2 linked regions of the Moorella thermoacetica genome follow. The protein of the gene in region 1 binds, or shares a complex with, the protein of each later gene. Links are inferred from orthologs where the notes say so. Each region holds a gene or a part of one and is shown in the gene's direction. Other genes may lie near its edges. The genes, in order: MOTHE_RS04920 and pfkA.

The links.
Region 2: MOTHE_RS04920 (region 1) and pfkA share a complex: the UniProt entries of both Bacillus subtilis proteins name them as parts of the possible RNA degradosome complex. The link is inferred for Moorella thermoacetica from one-to-one orthologs.

The regions. Positions count from the first base shown.
Region 1 is NZ_CP012369.1:977,489-987,553, forward strand. What follows is about bases 3,375-6,342. They hold MOTHE_RS04920 (polyribonucleotide nucleotidyltransferase), read left to right. Parts: upstream 3,375-3,720; coding sequence 3,721-5,964; downstream 5,965-6,342. Other genes in these bases: rpsO (30S ribosomal protein S15), read left to right, coding at 3,375-3,579; MOTHE_RS04925 (polysaccharide deacetylase family protein), read left to right, coding at 6,026-6,342. In the rest of the region: 30S ribosome-binding factor RbfA, read left to right, coding at 1-33; MOTHE_RS04895 (DHH family phosphoesterase), read left to right, coding at 26-988; tRNA pseudouridine(55) synthase TruB, read left to right, coding at 991-1,908; MOTHE_RS04905 (bifunctional riboflavin kinase/FAD synthetase), read left to right, coding at 1,922-2,884; MOTHE_RS04910 (hypothetical protein), read left to right, coding at 2,956-3,177; more of rpsO, read left to right, coding at 3,310-3,374; more of MOTHE_RS04925, read left to right, coding at 6,343-6,751; MOTHE_RS04930 (D-alanyl-D-alanine carboxypeptidase family protein), read left to right, coding at 6,874-8,022; MOTHE_RS04935 (M16 family metallopeptidase), read left to right, coding at 8,044-9,309; MOTHE_RS04940 (dUTPase), read left to right, coding at 9,384-9,761; MOTHE_RS04945 (hypothetical protein), read left to right, coding at 9,804-10,065. UniProt on the Bacillus subtilis protein: Involved in mRNA degradation. Catalyzes the phosphorolysis of single-stranded polyribonucleotides processively in the 3'- to 5'-direction. Necessary for competence development in Bacillus subtilis.
Region 2 is NZ_CP012369.1:1,819,462-1,829,325, reverse strand. Bases 1-2,767 are described here. They hold pfkA (6-phosphofructokinase), read left to right. Parts: upstream 1-787; coding sequence 788-1,747; downstream 1,748-2,767. Other genes in these bases: pyk (pyruvate kinase), read left to right, coding at 1,770-2,767; MOTHE_RS09185 (glutamate decarboxylase), read left to right, coding at 574-774; mtrB (trp RNA-binding attenuation protein MtrB), read left to right, coding at 335-568; coaD (pantetheine-phosphate adenylyltransferase), read left to right, coding at 1-322. Outside these bases: more of pyk, read left to right, coding at 2,768-3,518; MOTHE_RS09170 (DUF169 domain-containing protein), read left to right, coding at 3,546-4,322; septum site-determining protein MinC, read right to left, coding at 4,325-4,981; MOTHE_RS09160 (hypothetical protein), read left to right, coding at 5,227-7,047; cobalt transporter CbiM, read left to right, coding at 7,400-8,458; cobalt ECF transporter T component CbiQ, read left to right, coding at 8,448-9,392; MOTHE_RS09145 (energy-coupling factor ABC transporter ATP-binding protein), read left to right, coding at 9,382-9,864. UniProt on the Bacillus subtilis protein: Catalyzes the phosphorylation of D-fructose 6-phosphate to fructose 1,6-bisphosphate by ATP, the first committing step of glycolysis.

The DNA.
Region 1 (10,065 bases):
CGGGTCAGGGCCGGGGAATATGCTGATGAGTGAGATCGGGCAGATAGCGGCTATTCTGGCAACCGCCCGGGAAGTGGCGGTTGCCACCCATATTATACCGGATGGCGATTGCCTGGGGTCGATGCTCGGCCTTACCCTGGCCCTCCGGAAACGGGGCACCAGCGTAATAGCTATTAATGCCGACCCGGTTCCGGAGATGTTTCAGTACCTGCCTGGCCAGGAAACCATCATCGACCCGGACCAGGTAACCTCTATGCCGCCGTTACTGATCATGGTCGACTGCACTGATATGGAACGGGCCGGTAAGGGTTTTAGCAACTGGCAACAGCGGGTAGAGAAAATAATTAATATCGATCATCACGTCAGCAACACCCGTTTCGGCCACCTGAACCTGGTTGACAGCCGGGCGGCGGCCACGGCGGAATTGATTTACGCCGTCCTAGAACAAATACCGGCAACCTTTACGCCGGAGGTAGCAACCTGCCTTTATACAGCCCTGGCCACTGATACCGGCTCTTTCCAGTATGAAAATTGTACGGCCAGGACCCTGCGCCTGGCAGCCAGCCTGCTGGAGAAAGGGGCCGATATGCCCTTAATCCGGGAGCACCTCTGGGAGAGTAAGCCCTTAAACAGCATCCGCCTTCTGGCGGCTACCCTACCCACCCTGACTCTGGCCTATGAAGGTCGGGTGGCCTGGATGACAGTATCCAGGGCAGCCCTGGAGGCCAATGGCGCCAGGCCGGAACACGCCGAGGGCCTGGTAAATTATCCTCGCAGTATTGCCGGCGTAGAAGTAGGCATGCTTTTCCGGGAATTGCCGGATGGCAAGGTCAAAGTAAGCCTGCGTTCGAAAAAAATTGTCGACGTCAACAGGGTGGCGGCATTATTTGGCGGCGGCGGTCACCGCCGGGCCGCTGGCTGTACCCTTGACGGCGATCTGGATACAGTAGTCGCCAGGGTTGTGGCTGCAGCCGGTGAGGCCCTGTAAGTATGGTTATGGGTTTTGTTAATGTCTTAAAACCGCCGGGACTTACCTCCCATGACGTGGTGCAGAATCTGCGCCGGCTTCTCAAAGTCAAGAGGATCGGCCATGGTGGCACCCTGGACCCTCTGGCGGCTGGCGTCCTGCCGGTTGCCGTTGGTACGGCTACCCGTTTGCTGGAATACCTGCAGGGCGGCGATAAAGCCTACCGGGCCGAGTTTATCCTGGGCCTGAAGACCGACACCCAGGACTTGGGCGGCCGGGTCCTGGCCAGGAAACCCTGCCCGCCTTTCACAGAAAAGGATTTACAGGCCGCCACCAGGCCCTTTACGGGGACTATCAGGCAGGTACCACCCATGGTATCGGCTGTGCACTACCAGGGCCGCCGGCTTTATGAACTGGCAAGGGAGGGCCTGGAGGTTGAACGACCGGCCCGCCAGGTGACCATCCATGAATTTCGGCTGATTAGGGCCTGGCCTGATGGACCTTACTACCGGGCGTTAATAGATATCACCTGCTCCCGGGGTACCTATATCCGTACCCTGGGGGCTGACTGGGGTGATTACCTGGGGGTAGGTGCCACCCTGGCCTTTTTACTTCGTACCCGAGCCGGGAGTTTCCGATTGACAGATGCCTGGACCCTGGAGGAAATAGCCGGGGCTATAGATAGGGGCGAGAGGACCTTCCTTCTCCCGCCCGCCGCCGGCCTGGCCCACCTGCCAGTGATAATAGTTCCAGGCGAGTTTATCCGCCATGTAAGTAACGGGGTAGCCATCAAGGGTGATGTATGCCGGCCGCTACCGTCCCTCAGAGAAGGGGATATAGTGCGCCTGGAGACCGGCGAAGGCCAACTCCTGGCCCTGGCCAGGGTGGAGCCAGATACCAGGGGGTCCTTCTTACTAAAACCCCATAAGGTTTTGAAGTGAAGGAGTCGTCAAGATGCAGGTCTGGCAGGGACTGCCCGCCGAAAGGGCGATGAATGGTTGCAATCTGGCCCTGGGGAATTTTGACGGCGTCCACCGGGGTCACCAGCACTTAATAGGCAGTGTTGTCCAGAAATCCCGCTCCGGAGGGGGCGAGGGGGTGGTTATTACCTTCGTCCCCCACCCGGCCCGGGTTCTTGAAGGTAGCCCGCCAGGGTTGTTGACAACCACGAAACGGAAAATTGAACTTATTGGCCAGCTGGGTATAGACCACCTGTTTTTATTACCCTTTACCCCCTCCCTGGCAGCCTTGGAACCGGAGGCCTTTGTACGGGAGATTTTATGGGCTCATTTCCATCCCAGTCTGGTGGCGGTGGGCTTTAACTTTACCTTTGGCCACAGGGGAGCAGGCACGCCGGCCCTCCTCCGGCGCCTGGGGGAGGAGTTGGGCTTTAAGGTTGAAGTGATGGGGCCGGTAACCTTGCGGGGTCTCACCGTCAGTAGCACGGCCATCCGTAATGCCCTGGAAAATGGTGACATCGGCCTGGCGCGGGATCTCCTCGGTTACTGGCCGGTCCTGGCTGGCAGGGTTGTTGCCGGCGATCAGCACGGCAGGCAACTGGGTTTCCCTACTGCCAACCTGGCCGTACCCCCGGAGTTGAAGTTGCCTGCCTACGGCGTTTATGCCTGCTTAGCCTCCTTCCGGGGCCGGAAATGGCAGGCAGTGGTAAACATAGGCCGACGGCCAACCTTCGGCTCGGCCCTGCCGGCGACCATTGAAGCCCATTTACTGGATTTTAGCGGCAATCTTTACAATGAAGAAATGGAATTGGAATTCCGGGCTTTCCTCCGCCAGGAGCGGAAATTCGCCAGCCCCGGGGAGTTAAAGGCCCAAATGGAGGCTGATCGGGAACAGGCCCGTAACATACTGGGAGGACATCGGTTTTCAATTCTTGAGCAGAGGGACCGGCAGGCGTAACCAGATTGGAATTCCTGGCGTAAAATATACTGGTTTAATAAAATTTACCAGGGCGGATTGGGGCTGGGATGATGAAGATAATTATTACCGCCCATGCCAGGAAACGTCTGCAGGATTTACGCCAGGATCAGATAAATGAAAGCGATATCCGGGTAGCCGCCCGGAGTATACCCGGTTATATACCCACGGCGACCCGTTTTCGGGGATTTATGGCCAGTACGGGACGGCCCTTTGACATGGTGGTGAAGGATGTTCTGGCCGGGCGACTGGTAATTACTATTATCGGAAAATAGGCAGGTAAAAGGAAGTTGCGTTTGTTGCCGGGACAGCTTATAATATAGCTAATGAACCCGTGGCGAGGATTAGCGAAGCTCCGACGCTTTTCTTGGCCGGTTGGGGATGCTGGAATAAAGGAGGTGAAGTTGATGGCCCTGGATGCAGCCAAAAAGAGGGAAATTATTGCCCGCTATCAAAAACATGAGAATGATACCGGTTCGCCAGAAGTACAGATTGCCATTCTAACGGAACGCATTAACCACCTAACAGAACACCTGCAGGTACATCATAAGGACCATCACTCCCGCCGGGGATTGCTTAAGATGGTTGGTCAACGCCGGGGATTGCTCAATTACCTGCGCGAAAACGATGTTGAGCGTTACCGGCAGATTGTCGAGTCCCTGGGCTTGAGACGCTAATTTTTCTGGGAGCGGTAGAACCGCTCCTTTTTTAATGACTTCTTAACAGTATTTAAGGTGTTGTTGGAAGGAAATACTATGATCAATGTCGAATGAAATTGGGTTTATAAGGATAAGAGTAGAGGAGGCTATTTATAACTAATGCAAGGGGTATTACGTAAAACCCTGGTTGTTGCCGGCCGGGATCTGACCCTGGAAACCGGACGCCTGGCCAAACAGGCCGGGGGAGCAGTTATGGTTAGTTATGGTGGCACCATGGTCCTGGTAACGGCAACAGCTTCAGAGGAACCCCGGGAAGGAATCGACTTCTTTCCCCTTACCGTTGACTACGAAGAGAGGCTCTATGCTGCCGGTAAAATCCCGGGAGGGTTTATTAAACGGGAAGGACGGCCCAGCGAGAAGGCCATCCTCTCGGCCAGGTTGATCGACCGCCCCATCCGGCCCCTTTTCCCTAAATTCTACCGCAACGATGTCCACGTGGTGGCTACGGTGATGTCGGTCGACCAGGATTGTCCTCCCAATGTGGCTGGTATTATCGGGGCGTCGGCAGCCTTGATGCTCTCGGCGATACCCTTTGCCGGGCCCATTGGGGCGGTAAGTGTCGGATTAATCGACAACCGCCCGGTTATTAACCCGACCCTGGAGGAAGATTCCCGGAGCAGTCTAAATCTTACCGTGGCCGGCACAGCCAACGCCATCATGATGGTAGAAGCCGGCGCTAAAGAAGTACCTGAAGACCTGATGCTGGAATGTATAATGCAAGGTCATGAAGAGATCAAGCGGATTGTTGCCTTTATCAATGAATTTCGTGCAGAAGCCCTGGCCATGGGCCTGGCGAAGGAAAAACCGGAGCTAGTTGCCCCCCAGCTAGACCCGGCATGGGAGAGCCGGGTGCGGGAGATTGCTACTCCCAGGCTTCGTGAGGTTATTTATCGCAGCCGTGACGAGAAGTGGAGCAAGCAGGAACGGAATAAACAGTTAGACGCCTGCCGGGAGGAAATCAACAACTTGATCCTGGAGGGCCAGGAAGAGGCCCTGGCAGCCAACCCCGAACTCCCTGGCCTGATAAAAGAGCTGATTACCAAGATCGAGAAGGAAATAGTCCGCCGCATGATCCTTACGGAAGGTATCCGGGTGGATGGGCGCACCCTGGAAGAGATCCGGCCCATCACCTGCGAGGTGGGGGTCTTAAGCCGCACCCATGGTTCCGGTCTCTTCACCCGGGGAGAAACCCAGGTTTTGACGGTCACTACACTGGGGCCCATTAGCGATGAGCAGATCCTCGACGACCTGGGAGTCGATGAATCGAAACGCTATATGCATCATTACAATTTCCCGCCCTACAGCGTCGGTGAAGCACGCCCCATCAGAGCCCCCGGGCGGCGGGAGATTGGCCATGGAGCCCTGGCCGAGCGAGCCCTGGAGCCCATGATCCCCTCGGAAGAGGAATTCCCTTATGCTATTCGCCTGGTATCGGAAGTCCTGGGCTCCAACGGTTCAACATCCATGGGCAGCGTCTGCGGCAGCACCCTGTCCCTCATGGATGCCGGGGTGCCCATCAAGGCCCCGGTGGCAGGGGTAGCCATGGGCCTGGTAAAGGAGAACGACCAGGTAGCCATCCTTACGGACATCCAGGGATTAGAAGACGCCTTGGGAGATATGGACTTTAAGGTGGCCGGGACGAAAAAGGGTATAACAGCCCTGCAGATGGATATTAAAATTGCCGGGATCGACAGATCCATCCTGGAACGGGCTCTGGAACAGGCCCGCCGCGGCCGGCTCTTTATCCTCGATAAAATACTGGCAACTATCCCGGAGCCGCGCAAGGAGCTTTCACCATATGCCCCGAGGATGCTGACTATTACCATTGACCCGGATAAAATTCGGGATATTATCGGCCCGGGCGGTAAGATCATTAAAAAGATCATTGAAGAGACCGGGGTGGAGATTGACGTCGAGGATGACGGACGCGTCTTCATTGCCTCTACCGATGCCGCCGCCGGGGAGCGGGCACTAAAGATTATTGAATCCTTGACCCAGGATGTGGAAACAGGTAAGGTATACAACGGCAAGGTAACTAGGGTGACTGACTTTGGTGCCTTTGTAGAGGTAATACCCGGGGTGCTGGGGATGCCCGGTAAGGAAGGGCTGGTCCACATCTCCCAGTTGGCCAACGAACGGGTAGAAAAAGTGGAGGATGTAGTCCAGGAAGGCGATTATATCCTGGTCAAGGCCATCGGTTTTGACCCCCAGGGCCGGCTGAAACTCTCACGTAAAGAGGCCCTCAATGAGTCGACGGTCGGGGAAGGGGGGCACCGCCACTTTCGCCGGGCTGGACGGGAAGGCGGCCATCGGGGCTTAAACAACCGCAGACAATCTCGTTAGTCTGAAGGCGCCGATAGATGCATATACATTGATCAGGCAACCGAATAAAGGGGTGCGGTCAATGTATGTGTTTTATTGGCAGAGGCATGGGTTTAAAGGCTGGGGCTTCCTGGCTATACTCGGATTACTCCTTCTCCTGGGTTTTACCTGCTGGCGGTGGTTCGGCAGGGCGGCGGTACCGGTCATGAAAACCCAGCCCATTTATCAGGGTGATCCGGAGCGGAAGGCAATAGCCCTGACCTTTACTATCGACTGGGGAGAGGAATACCTGCCGGCCATTCTGACCGCCCTGGAACAGGTCGGAGCCAGGGCGACCTTTTTCCCTACCGGCCAGTGGGCAGAACGCCACCCGGAACTGGTCCGCCAGATGGCCGCTGCCGGCCACGAAATCGGCAACCACGGCCAGAGCCATCCCCATCCCGACAATCTCAGCCGGGAGGAAAATCGCCAGGATATTCTTCAAGGCGAGGCAACGTTGAAGGCTATTACCGGGAAAAAACCCGTCCTCTACTCTCCACCCTACGGGGAGAGTAAACCCCAGGTAGTGGCTGCAGCTAGCGACCTGGGCTATAAGTTTATCATGTGGACGATTAACACCGGTGATTACCTGCCCAATACCCAGCCGGAGGATATCCTGGCCACGATACTCCCCAAGTGTCAGAACGGGGCCATTGTGCTGTTGCACCCGACGGAACCGGCGGCGAAGGCCCTGCCGGAACTTTTAAAGCAACTTAAGGAACGGGGATATGCCCTGGTAACAACTTCTGAGATACTTCCAAACGGGTGAGCACCCGTTTTTTTATAAGGTATGCCACAGTTGGAGATAATAACCTGGGATTAGCCTGCCGGGAGGGCTCTTTATCTGCCAGGGGCCCGAAAAAGCAGGGAATTTTCCAGGGAGTGAAGCATGTGAAACATGTAGTCCTGATTTTAGCGCTGGTTGTTTTTTGTTTCCTGGGTTCCAGCCCGGTAAAGGCGGCTGATGAACTTCAAATTACGGCGCCGGCGGCCGTTTTGATGGAAGCAAGCACAGGGCAGGTCCTTTATGAGCGAGGTGCCAGGGAAAAGCGACCCCCGGCAAGCACGACGAAGATCATGACGGCCATCCTGGCCCTGGAGTTGGGCCGGCTCGATACCCCTATTAAGGTAAGCGAAAATGCCGCTACCACCCCGGGGGCCAGTATCTACCTGCAAAAGGGGGAAGTTTTGACCCTGGGGGATTTAGTAAAAGGGGCTCTCCTTGAATCCGGTAACGATGCCACCGTAGCCATTGCCGAGGGACTGGCCGGTTCCGAGGCCGGCTTTGCCTTCTTGATGAACCGCAAGGCCTGGCTCCTGGGAGCCCGTACGACCCACTTCAATAACCCCAACGGTCTCCCTGATCCGGGCCATTATACCTCAGCCTACGACCTGGCCTTAATAGCCCGCTATGCCCTGGGTAACCCTGTCTTTCGCCGCCTGGTGGCCACAGTTGAAGACCAGATCCCGGGACCGGATGGGGTACGCCATCTCTATAATACCAACCGCCTCCTGGAAAGCTACCCCGGGGCCGACGGGGTCAAGACCGGCACTACCGCAGCCGCCGGCCAGTGCCTGGTGGCCTCGGCGACAAGGGGGGGCCGCCAGTTGATTGCCGTGGTCCTGGGCAGCGCTGATCGTTACGGCGACACCAGGACCCTCCTGGATTATGGCTTTAAAAATTTTTATTGCGAAATGGTGAAAGCCGGGGAACCCCTGGGCCAGGTATATATTCCCAACGGAGAAATGACCAGCATCGGCGTGGCCCCGGCTATGGACGCTGGCTTCACGGCACCCCTGGCCCGGAGCGGCCAGCTGGAAAAAAAGGTGCTTTTACCGCGTGCCGCCAGGGCGCCGGTAAGAAAGGGTCAGGAATTGGGGCGGGTGCAGATACTTTTCGCAGGCCGTGAGGTCGCGGCCGCTCCCCTGGTGGCCACCGGGGATGTCAGGGCAATTCCCTGGTGGTCGCGGTTAATCTCCCTGGGTAGTAATATTTTTCATGCCGGCAGGTTTTCGGCCCTTCTGGAACGAAATAGATGAAAAAAAGTTAGGGGGAAGGGAATGTACCAGAAAGAAATCCTGGAGAACGGTATCCGGATAGTCTCCGAGGAAATCCCCTTTGTTAATTCCGTAGCCCTGGGCGTATGGGTACGGACCGGGTCCCGTAACGAGGATGAGGATAACCAGGGCGTTTCCCACTTTCTGGAGCACCTTTTGTTTAAGGGGACTACCAGGCGTACTGCCAGGCAGATAGCGGAGGAACTGGAAGCAGTCGGCGGGGTCATCAATGCCTTCACAACTAAAGAATATACCTGCTTTTACAGCCGGGTCCTGGCGGAACACCTGGACCTGGCTATCGATGTTTTAAGCGATATGTTTTTTAATTCCCTCCTGGCCCCGGAAGATATCGAGAAGGAAAAAAGGGTGATCCTGGAGGAAATTAAAATGTACGAGGACTCCCCGGATGAATTGATCCACGACCTTTTTGCCCGGACCATCTGGCCGGGCCATCCCCTGGGAAGGGCTATCCTGGGGACCTATGAAACAGTGGCTGCTTTAAACCGGGATCTCATATACCGCTACTACCAGGAACAGTATAATTGCGCCAATATTGTCCTGGCTGCTGCCGGTAAGTTTAATACCTCCGAACTGATAGTCAAACTGGAAGCATCCTTCGGCCGGCAAAGGCGTCCGGGCAAGGCAGCCCAATTCCACCCGCCTGTAAACCGGGCGGCCACCAGTATGCAGGTCAAGGATACGGAACAGGTCCAGATCTGCCTGGGTGTGCCGGGACTGGCCCAGGATGATCCAGCTATTTATGCTGTCCAGGCCTTAAACAATATCCTGGGGGGCGGCCTGAGTTCCCGCCTTTTCCAGCTTATCCGGGAAGAACGCGCCCTGGCCTATTCTGTCTATTCCTACCATGCCGGTTTCGGCGACAGCGGCCTCTTTACTGTTTACGCCGGTACCAGCCCGGATAATTACCGGCAGGTGGTGCAACTGGTTCTGGAAGAACTGGCGTCCCTGAAGAACAACGGCGTTACCGAAGAGGAGTTAAAAAGGACCAAGGACCAGATCCGGGGCAATCTTCTCCTGGGTCAGGAGAGTGTCAGCCAGCGTATGAGCCGCCTGGGGAAAACGGAGGTTTCTTTTGGCCGGGTAATCACGGCCGAAGAAGTAATCGAGCGCCTGAACCAGGTTACGAGGGATGACGTCCAGGCCCTGGCGCAGCGGCTTTTCCGGCCGGAATACCTATCCCTGACCGCCCTGGGGCCGGAGGTAGAACCCCTGGACTTGGCCGCCATCGCCAGCTCCGCAGGGTTGTAGGGGAGCCCCCATTGAGGGCAGGTCTAGAGCAGGGATTGATTACTGCGATAAAAGGCGATAGGGAGGAGAAACCGGTGGACCGTTTGGAACATATCTTCGAACTCCAGGAGCGCTTTGACCGGGACCTGGCCCGGCGGCGGCAGCTGCCAGATTATAGCCCCGCTGAGTGGATCCAGAAAGAAGTCCTGGCTATAGTCGCCGAGCTGGGAGAGCTCCTGGACGAAGTAAACTTTAAGTGGTGGAAGAATCCCCACCCATTGGACCACGAGGCCATTAAGGGGGAACTGGTGGATATCCTGCATTTCCTGGTCAGCATGTGCCTCAAAGCCGGGATTACAGCTGAGGATTTTTACCAGGCCTATTTGGCCAAAAACCAGGTGAATTTTCGTCGCCAGCAAGGCCTGACGGACCAGAAGGAATATGCCGCCGGGTGGGCGGACAAGGAAGAATAAAAGGGCTATTCCCCCTCATAGGTTTTAGAGGGGTGATAGCGTATGGAAATAGTTCTGCTCCTGGCACTTTTGTTACTCCTCTTTTTCGTGGCCCTCTGGCTCAAGGTGCACCATTACCGGAGCAGTAATGTCGAGGCGGTGGCCAGCCCTGCATCCAGGGCTCTGGCCGAGTTAGTAGCTGTGGCCGGTGGGATCTACCTGTCCCTGGTTCTCCTGGTAAGCTTTTTAAAAATCAACCTGCCAGAGGTGATTACCATCGGTCGGGTCCAGGTCGACCCCCTGGCCATAGTCGCCCTTCTGGTAG
Region 2 (9,864 bases), 850 kb from region 1 along the record:
CAGGACCGTCACCAGGGATATACCCGGTGTAACGGTAAAGTCTTTTTCTGGACTCCTGGTCGATTTTGCCCGCCGGGAAGAGGCCGTGGCTATCGTCAGGGGGCTGCGGGCAGTTTCCGATTTTGAATATGAATTCCAGATGTCGATAATGAATAAAAAGCTGGCCAGTGACCTGGAGACGGTTTTTCTCATGACGGCTACCGAGTATTCCTTCTTAAGCTCAAGTATCATTCGCCAGGCAGCCTCCCTGGGGGGGTGTATCCATGGCCTGGTGCCACCTGAAGTCGAGCGAGTTTTGCTAAAACGTTACGGTTTTTTGTAGGGAGGTGAGTTGATGGAGGACAGGGAAAGCGTTACCGCTGCCGACTTTATTGTCATCAAAGCCCTGGAGAACGGCGTAACCATTATCGGCCTGACCCGGGGCAGGGACACCAAGTTTCACCATTCCGAGAAACTGGATAAAGGCGAAATCATGATTGCCCAGTTTACTGAACACACCTCTGCCATGAAGATTCGCGGCCGGGCTCTGGTGATGACGAAATACGGGAGTTTAGAAGCGGGGGAGTGAGCGGCATGTGGACCGTGATTTACATTGCTGCCAACCGTAAACTGGCCTTACGCCTGAAGGAGACCCTGACCCAGGAGGGAGTCATGGTAAACTTAAGACCCATTGGCTCTTCCCAGGCAGAGGACCTGGTTGGGTATGAGGTCCTGGTGCCCGAATCCGAGGCTGAGGAAGCCAATGAAATAATCAGTGCGGCCCTGACACGCTAGAGGAGGGAAATAATTGCGCACTATCGGTGTTTTGACCAGCGGTGGTGATGCCCCGGGAATGAATGCAGCTATCAGGGCGGTAGTCCGCCAGGCTGCCGCCCTGAAGATAGACGTGATCGGCATTTCCCGGGGGTACGCCGGGTTGATCCAGGGCGATTTTCGCCGCCTGAATACCGGTTCGGTAGCCGGGATTATCCACCGGGGCGGGACCATCTTGCTGACGGCCCGGTCGGAGGAGTTCCGCACCGAAGCCGGCCGGGCCACGGCCCTGGATAACCTGCACCGGGAAGGCATTGAAGGTCTCGTAGTCATCGGTGGAGACGGGTCCTTCCACGGCGCTGTTCACCTGGCCAAAAAGGGCCTGCCGGTAATCGGCATCCCCGGGACCATTGATAACGACATAGCCGGCACCGATTACACCATCGGCTTTGATACGGCCGTTAATACGGCCGTAGAGGCCATCAGCCGGATCCGGGATACGGCGACTTCCCATGAACGCATTTTTATCATCGAAGTTATGGGGCGTCGCTCAGGCCAGATTGCCCTGGCGGCGGGGATAGCCGGGGGCGCCGAATCTATTCTCATCCCCGAGTACCCCGTTAACTACGACCGGGTGGTGGAGAAATTAGAACAGGGCCGCCACCGGGGTAAACTCCATAGTATTATCGTCGTAGCCGAAGGGGTGGGCAGTGCCCTGGAGGTAAGCGAAGAAATAGCCCGGCGAACCAGGCTGGAGAGCCGCGTGACCATCCTGGGCCATATTCAGCGGGGTGGAGCGCCTACGGCTTTTGATTGTATGCTGGCCAGCCGGCTGGGCGCCCGGGCGGTGGACCTCCTGGCCGACGGCGCCAGCAGCCGCATGGTGGGCATCGCCGCCAACGAGCTGGTGGACCGGGACCTGGAGACGGTTCTCCGGGAAAAGAAGAGTATCGATCCTGAACTGTACCGTTTAGCCGAAGTACTGGCACTATAAATAGGCCAGCGAGGGGGCAAATATGCGGCACACGAAGATTGTCTGTACCATGGGCCCGGCCAGCGAGCGGGTCGAGGTAATCAAGGCTATGATCCGGGCGGGGATGAACGTAGCCCGGTTCAATTTTTCCCATGGCAGCCACGCCGAGCACGGGGCGCGGATGGCTGCCGTGCGCCAGGCGGCAGCTGAACTGGGCGCCAGGGTAGCGTTAATGCTGGATAATAAGGGGCCCGAAATTCGCCTGGGAGAGATCCAGGGCGAGGTCACCCTGAAGGACGGCGACCAGGTGACCCTGACCACAGAACCTATTATTGGTGACGCCAGGCGTTTGCCGGTGAGCTTTGCCGGTCTGCCGGGGGACGTCCGGCCGGGCCAGATCATTCTCCTGGACGACGGCCTGGTGGAGCTGGAGGTCCTGGCGACCACCGCCACCGAGATTCACTGCCGCGTCCGTCACGGCGATGTTATTTCCAGCCATAAGGGCGTCAACGTCCCCGGGGCCGAGATCAGCCTGCCTCCTTTTACCGAGCAGGATATTAAAGACCTTGAGTTCGGCCTCCAGCAGGGGATAGATTTTATCGCCCTCTCCTTTGTCCGGACGGCCGGGGATGTCCTGGCAGTACGCCGGGAGCTTGAGAAGCGCAACGCCAGGGTAGCCATTATCGCCAAGATAGAAAACCATGCCGGGGTCAATAACATCCACGAGATCCTTGAGGTGGCCGACGGGGTCATGGTGGCCCGGGGTGACCTGGGGGTAGAGATCCCCGTGGAAGAGGTCCCCCTGGTGCAGAAAAAGATTATCGAGGCGTGTAACCTGGCCGGCAAGCCGGTTATCACGGCCACCCAGATGCTGGAGTCTATGATTCATAACCCGCGGCCGACCCGGGCCGAAGCCAGCGATGTGGCCAATGCCATCTTTGACGGAACGGATGCCATTATGCTCTCCGGGGAAACGGCTACGGGCCGTTATCCGGTAGAGGCTGTGGCGACCATGGCCCGCATCGCCCGCCGGGCCGAGAGGGGTTTGCCCTATGGTGACCTGTTGACGAAAAAGGGTCTGGCTGCCGAGCGGACGGCCACCGATGCCATCAGCCACGCGAGCTGCACCATTGCCTATGAACTCGACGCCGCCGCCATTATCACCCCCACGGCTTCCGGTTCCACCGCCCGCCGGGTGGCCAAATACCGTCCCCGGGCGCCTATCCTGGCCACCAGCCCCAACGAGAAGGTTTTGAACCAGCTCTGCCTGGTCTGGGGGGTTGAACCCCTCCTGGTGGAGCCGACAAGCGGCACCGACGAAATGGTTAATGCCGCGGTGGCGGTGGCCATACTCTCCGGCCGGGTGAAACAGGGCGACCTGGTGGTTATTACTGCCGGCGTGCCTGCCGGTGTTCCGGGTACCACCAACCTCCTCAAGGTCCACATCGTCGGCGAGGTCCTGGTGCGGGGACGGGGGATCGGCAAAGAAGTAACCAGTGGCCCGGTCCGGCTGGTAAAGACTGCTGCTGACGCCGTGGCAAGGGTCAAAAAAGGCGACATTCTGGTGACCACTGAGACCGGCCCTGAATTCCTGCCAGCTATGGAAAGGGCGGCAGCAGTAATTACGGAAACCGGGGGGCTGAGTTCCCATGCCGCGGTAACCGGCCTGAGCCTGGGTATACCGGTAGTCGTCGGGGCAAAGGGGGCCACTGAAAAGCTAACCGATGATCTGGTCGTAACCATAGACGTTGTCCGCGGCCTGGTCTACCGCGGTCAGACGCGGGTGTTGTGAGGCAAAAAACTTGGAGGAGGAGAAACAATGGCTGATTTAGACAAGTCCCTCATGGTCAAAAGGTTGACGGAAGTTCTCCACCTGGATACGGGCATCGTGGGGATCAAGCTCTACCGGGACAGGAAAGACCTGCCCCGCCGGCCTTATAACTGGAAGGTCAACATCTGCCAGCTGGTATCGGCCGCCCGTTACCAGGGTAAAGCCAGTTCCGGCACCCCGGACCTCATGGTCTGCGCCATCGGCGCCGCCTATACCGGGCTAATCAAGACCCCGGAGCGCTTCACCAGCGGTAAAGCCGCCCTGGGGCGTTATGTGGCCGACGTCGAAGCCGGCAGGCGTTTCATGGCCAACACCTACAAACTGGGGGACAATGGTAAGGTCTACGACGCCATTTACATCGCCCCCCTTGAGAGCTATAAAACAGAAGACCCCGACGCAGTGGTCATCTACGCCAACCCGGCCCAGATGATGCGCCTGATCCACTGCTGCCTTCACGAGACCGGGGAACCCGTCAAAGCCGATACGGTGGCCGAGGCCGCCCTCTGTTCCTCCATCGGTTTTGCCGTAAAAGAACAAAAGCCCATCATCGGCTTCCCCTGTGGCGGCGACCGCACCTTCGGGGGTACCCAGAAGGATGAACTTGTTTTCGTGACACCTTACAATATGCTAGGAACCCTGGTAGAGAATATGGAGAGCCTGCTCATGAGCACGGGCCAGTTGTATCCCGTGGCCCCCTTTAATAACTTCACTCCAGTGATGGTCCAATCTTATACCATGCAGCCGGAGGATCTGGAAGAGAAATAGCCCTAATTGCGGCTACTTTTCGGGCTCAGATAGGGGTCAATGACGATTCTTGTACCAACCAGGCGGGCTATCTCCGGATAGGGATGCCTGGTTTTTTGTTCCGGGGAGCGGGCGATGATCCCGGCAATACCGAGTTGTTCCGGTTCCATGCGATAGGCCACAATTGCTGCGCTTCTGTCTCCCTGGCTCCCGGCATGGGCGTTGCCCTTCAGGGTACCCATGATCAGGATATTACCCCCGGCCCTGATGGTCGCCCCCTGGTGGACATCACCCAGCCACATGACGTGGCCTGGGTAGTTTATTTCCTGACCGTTACGCAGGTTGCCCTCATCCAGCAGAGTCGGCAGTCCGGTGCTAGTCAACGCCACCGGATCCGGATGCGCAGCCTGATTCCCGCCCGGGCGACGGCGGGAGGGTAGGGTAATATTATTTCCCGGGACAAGGCCATGTTCCCGACAGATAGCTTCTAATTCCGCCGTTTCCTGACTATTTAAAGGGGAAGTCGGCACGAGGGCAAAGGCTGCCCCCCGGAAGAAGCCCCTGGCAGCGGCAAATTTCGCGGCCAGGTTGGCCTTGATTTCATTAAAATCCCTGCTGGCATCAAGCAAAATAAGCAGGCCTCCACGGGTTCCCTTTATAGTAATACAATCCTGGGCCATAATAGCTTCTCCTTCCTGGCATATCCGTTCTCCACGGGTGGGACGGTCACCCGGGATGTTTCGGCATAAATTCTATTTTGCTGGAAAGATTCGCCTTAAAGGGCCGTTTTTCCTGCTGAAGGCAAAAACTTTCCCGAATTTGCCGTTCCCGGGCGATTGCCGTCAAACCGATTGCCATTCCAACAAGCCTTTGCCCGGCTACCCGACTGCCGCCGGGCAAGGTCCTACTGTGGAGTGAAACTCTAATGGCGAGGACTAAAAGCCTTAAAATCGGCTTTCTTATTACTATTTTTACCGGGGGTATACTTTTACTTGTGGCTTATGGCCCTGGCTGGTTACAACCGGTCCGGGTCTACCACCAGGTTCGGGTAGGCCTACTGGCAGCAGATGATGAAAACTCTTCGGATATCCTGGCGGCTTACCAGGCAGTCTTAAAGGAGGAGGGCTTCCCGGTAGCACGGATCAATCCAGACGATTTAAACCTGTCTCCGGGGGAACTGGTAGCTCGTTACCCCGCCCTGATCCTGCCGGAGGGTTTAAACCAAGCTCTGCCGCCGGAGGTCCCCCGCCTGTTAAGTGACTACGTCCTGGCCGGTGGTAATGTTTTACTGGTCTACGACCCCGGTATCAGGGCCGCCGGTGGCGGCAGGCTGGCCGAAACGGTCCTGGCCCGCCTGGCCGGGGTAAACTACGGCCTGCCGGACCCGGGTGGGGAGAGCTACAGCGGTTACTGGCAGTTTTCTTCGCTCCGGGAAGCCTTAGCCTGGGGAATTACGCCGGGGAAGCTTTCCCGGGGTAATGCCGTTAGCAGTTACGGTTATGGACGGCTAAACTACCGGCACGTCCGGGCCAGACTCCTGGACGCCCGGGCCATAGCCTTTGACACCAGGGGTGGCTGGAACCCGGTGATCACCGATAAACTCTACCCCTCCGGGGGAGCTGTAGTTTATGTCAACCTGCCCCTGGCCTTCTACAAGCAGATGTCCGACGACCTGGCCATGCGTTCCGTCCTTAGAACCTTTCTGATTAAGTACGCCCGCCTGCCGCGCCTGGTCAACACGCCCGGGGGTAAGGGCGGCCTGGTTCTCAATTTTCACCTGGATAGCAACGCCCATATCCTGCCCCTGCGGGCCATGATCCAGCGGGGCATCTTCCGGCCGGACTTGCAATACTCCATCCATATTACCGCCGGTCCCGACACCTACCGCCCGGGGGACGGCCTGGGCTTTGACGCTCCTTCACCCGTAAAAGGGAGACCATGGGTCGAGGTACTCCAGAAATACGGGGCTATCGGCTCCCACGGCGGCTGGATCCATAATTACTTTGCCGCCAATCTGGAGAAATTCCCGCGCCAGGAGGTATGGCGGTACCTGGCTTTAAACTGCGACACCCTGGCGGCCATCACCGGGAAGCCGGTACGGGAATACAGCGCCCCGGTGGGCAACCATCCCCCTTTTGTCAACGAATGGCTGCAGCAGCACGGCATCCTGGCCTATTATAGCCCCGGGGATACCGGTTCGGCGCCTACCCGCAGTATCTTCCAGGGTCGCCAGGTCAGCGGCAGCCTGTGGTCCTTTCCCATTACCCCTTACGGGCAATACGCGGCCCTGGAAGAACTCATAGCCGCCGGGGTGCCCCTGGCGGAAGTCGAGGGTTGGCTGGATAACCTCCTGGACTTCATCGAGGAAGAACGCGTTATTCGCCTCATCTATACCCACGCCAACAGGAAGGAGTATGCCCTGGAGGCTTTGTCCCACCTGGCGGGGCGGGCCGCCCGCGACCAGGATGAAGGCCGCCTGCTCGTATGGCCTATGAGCCGTTTCGCAACCTTTTTAAACCGCTATGAGCAGACTGAAGCCACCTTTAGCCACGGGCCGGCCGGATGGCAGGTGAGGCTGGCCAACCGGGCCGGCCTGGAGGATATTACCGTGGCCCTTTATGTCGGCGCCAGGCGTTACCGGGTTCTCGGTCGCAATCTGTCCTGGCGCCAGGAAGGAGAGTGGCTGTACCTGACGACTACGGCCAACATGGCTGAGAATCAGATTTATGTCCGGGAACAAAATTAAAGGCCGCGGTGGTTTCGTTCTAGAATCCGGGGAACTCCTTCATGGCGGCCAGTTCCATCGACCAAGGAAATGGATGTTGGGCCGAGGAGGGGCAGGCTCCCGGAAGTTTAGTGGGGAACAGGCCCGGGAAAAGGCGCGGCCAAAGTTGCACGCCCCGGGGGCCGGGTTCGGCCGCGACGAAGCGTGCGAATTTTTACTTGTGCCACGGCGCCGGAACAGGTATAATTACCTTAGGTAAGAGTTATTTTTGGAACAGGTAGGCCATGAAGGCCTTCTGGCCCGCTAGGAAGCGGGTTAGTAGCCTCATGGCCTTTTCCATTGGCCATGGGGGACCTCAAGGAGGTAGGAGATAGTGCATATTCCCGACGGTTACTTAAGTCCCCAGACCTGTGCGGTACTGGGTGCGGCCATGGTGCCTGTGTGGGGCACGGCCGCCCGCAAGGTCAAAGCCACCCTGAAGGCCAGGCAGGCTCCCCTCCTGGCCATCGGCGCCGCTTTTTCCTTCACTATCATGATGTATAATATCCCCATCCCCGACGGGACGACGGCCCACGCCACCGGCGGCGCCCTATTAGCCATCCTCCTGGGCCCGTGGGCGGCGGCTATCGGCATCTCTATCGCCCTGGCCATCCAGGCCCTTTTCTTCGGCGACGGCGGCATCCTGGCCTTCGGCGCCAATGCCTTTAATATGGCCTTTATCCTTCCCTTCGCCAGTTACTACATCTATCGCCTCTTATCCGGCCGGACAAGCCTGCACTCCGGCTGGCGGGCCGTGGCGGCCGCCATCGCCGGGTTTGTCGGCCTTAACCTGGCCGCCCTGGCCGCAGCGGTGGAATTCGGCCTGCAACCCCTCCTCTTCCATACGGCCAGCGGTGTTCCCCTCTACAGCCCCTACCCCCTGGCCTTAGCCGTCCCGGCCATGGCCCTGGCCCACGTCCTGATAGCCGGGCCGGCCGAAGGAATAGTCACCGGCCTGGTTATTCGCTACCTGCAGCGGGTTAATTCCGGTCTGCTGCGGGTTTACCCGGCGACAGGAGCTGTGGTGGCAGCTCAAGCGACGGGTGACGGTGCCAGCCTTAAGAAACTGGCCTGGGGGTTGGTTATCCTCGTCCTGTTATCCCCCCTGGGGTTGCTGGCTGCCGGTACCGCCTGGGGCGAGTGGTCACCGGAAGACCTGCAACAAATCCTCGGTTTCGTTCCCCCGGGTCTGGCCCGCCTGGCTACCACCTGGACTCATGCCCTTTTCCCGGATTATACCGTCCCGGGCCTGGAGGGGAGCTTTTGGGCCCAGGCCCTGGGTTATATCATCACCGCCATGGTTGGGCTGGGCATAATCTTCCTTATCTTCCTGGCTTTTAACCGGCTCCTGGCCCGGCCGGGGAAGACAGGAGCCGATTATCATGGCAAATAAAAGCCTGCCGGCCTGGCTCCTGGCGGAGGAATATTCGCCTGTGCGTCCCGGGGGGAGAAAGAGACGGCCGGGTTTTGCGGAAAAAACCCTCCGGGACCTGGCCCACCTGGGGCAGGAGGTCCTTTTCTCGGAGGAACTGGCCGGTCGCAGGGGCTGGTTGCAGGACCTGGACCCTCGTTGTAAACTCCTGTCTCTGCTATGGCTAATGGTGGTGGCCGGGCTGGCCCGCCATCCCCTGACTTTAATCGTCATCTACCTGGGGGTCATCCTCCTCGCCGTCCAATCCCGGGTGCCCGCGGGACCTTTCCTGAAACGGGTGTGGCTCTTTGTACCCCTGTTTACCGGCATTATGGTTTTGCCTTCCCTATTTAACTGGGTCCACCAGGGTGATCCCCTGGTGGTCCTTTTTCGCCTCCCAGCGCCCCTCCGCCTGGGTCCCTGGCAGGTCCCGGCGCTGCTGGCCATTACCCGCCAGGGGTTAGCCGGTGCCGGTATGCTCATCTTGCGGGTGGGGGTGGCGGTTTCCTTGGGCCTGCTGGTTACCCTGACCACTCGCTGGGCCGTCCTGCTGCGAGCCCTACGGGTTTTGCGGGTACCCAGGATCTTCATCCTGACCCTGACTCTAACCTACCGCTATATCTTTCTCCTGCTCAAGTTGACGGAAGAGATGTTTGTGGCCCGCCAGAGCCGGCTGGTGGGCCGGATGGACAGGCGGATGAATTATCGTTTCCTGGCCGGTTCCATGGGTAACCTGCTGGCCAGGGCCTACTTTCTAAGCGAAGAGGTTTACCAGGCCATGCTGGCCCGGGGTTTTAAAGGTGAGGTGCGGACGAAGGAAGATTGGCGCCTTACCCTGCCGGATTACCGGCGGGCAGCAGGGATTATCCTGGCGGGAATAATTTTGCTGGGTGGGGATCACTATCTTGGGTGGTAAGATTTTATACGATCTGCAGGATGTCAGCTATGCCTACGAAGAGGGGCGGCCGGTTTTAGATGGTATCAGCCTGACCATTGACATCGGGGAAAAAGTGGTCCTCCTGGGGGCCAACGGCTCGGGCAAATCTACCCTGCAACGGATCCTGGACGGGCTTATCTTTCCCCAGCAGGGGACGGTGCGGTTTGCCGGGAAAGAATTGACCGAGGAGAACCTGGAGGACGAGGATTTCTTTCTGGCTTTTCGTCGCCGGGTGGGTTTTGTCTTCCAGAATTCTGAAGCCCAGCTCTTCAACCCCAGCGTCCGGGAGGAACTGGCCTTCGGCCCCCTGCAACTGGGACTCTCAGCCGCCGAAGTTAACGCCCGGGTGGATTCGCTCCTGGAGCTGTTTGAACTGGAAGACCTGGCCGACCGGCCCCCCCATAAGCTGAGCGGCGGGGAGAGGAAAAAGGTGGCCCTCGGGGCCGTCCTG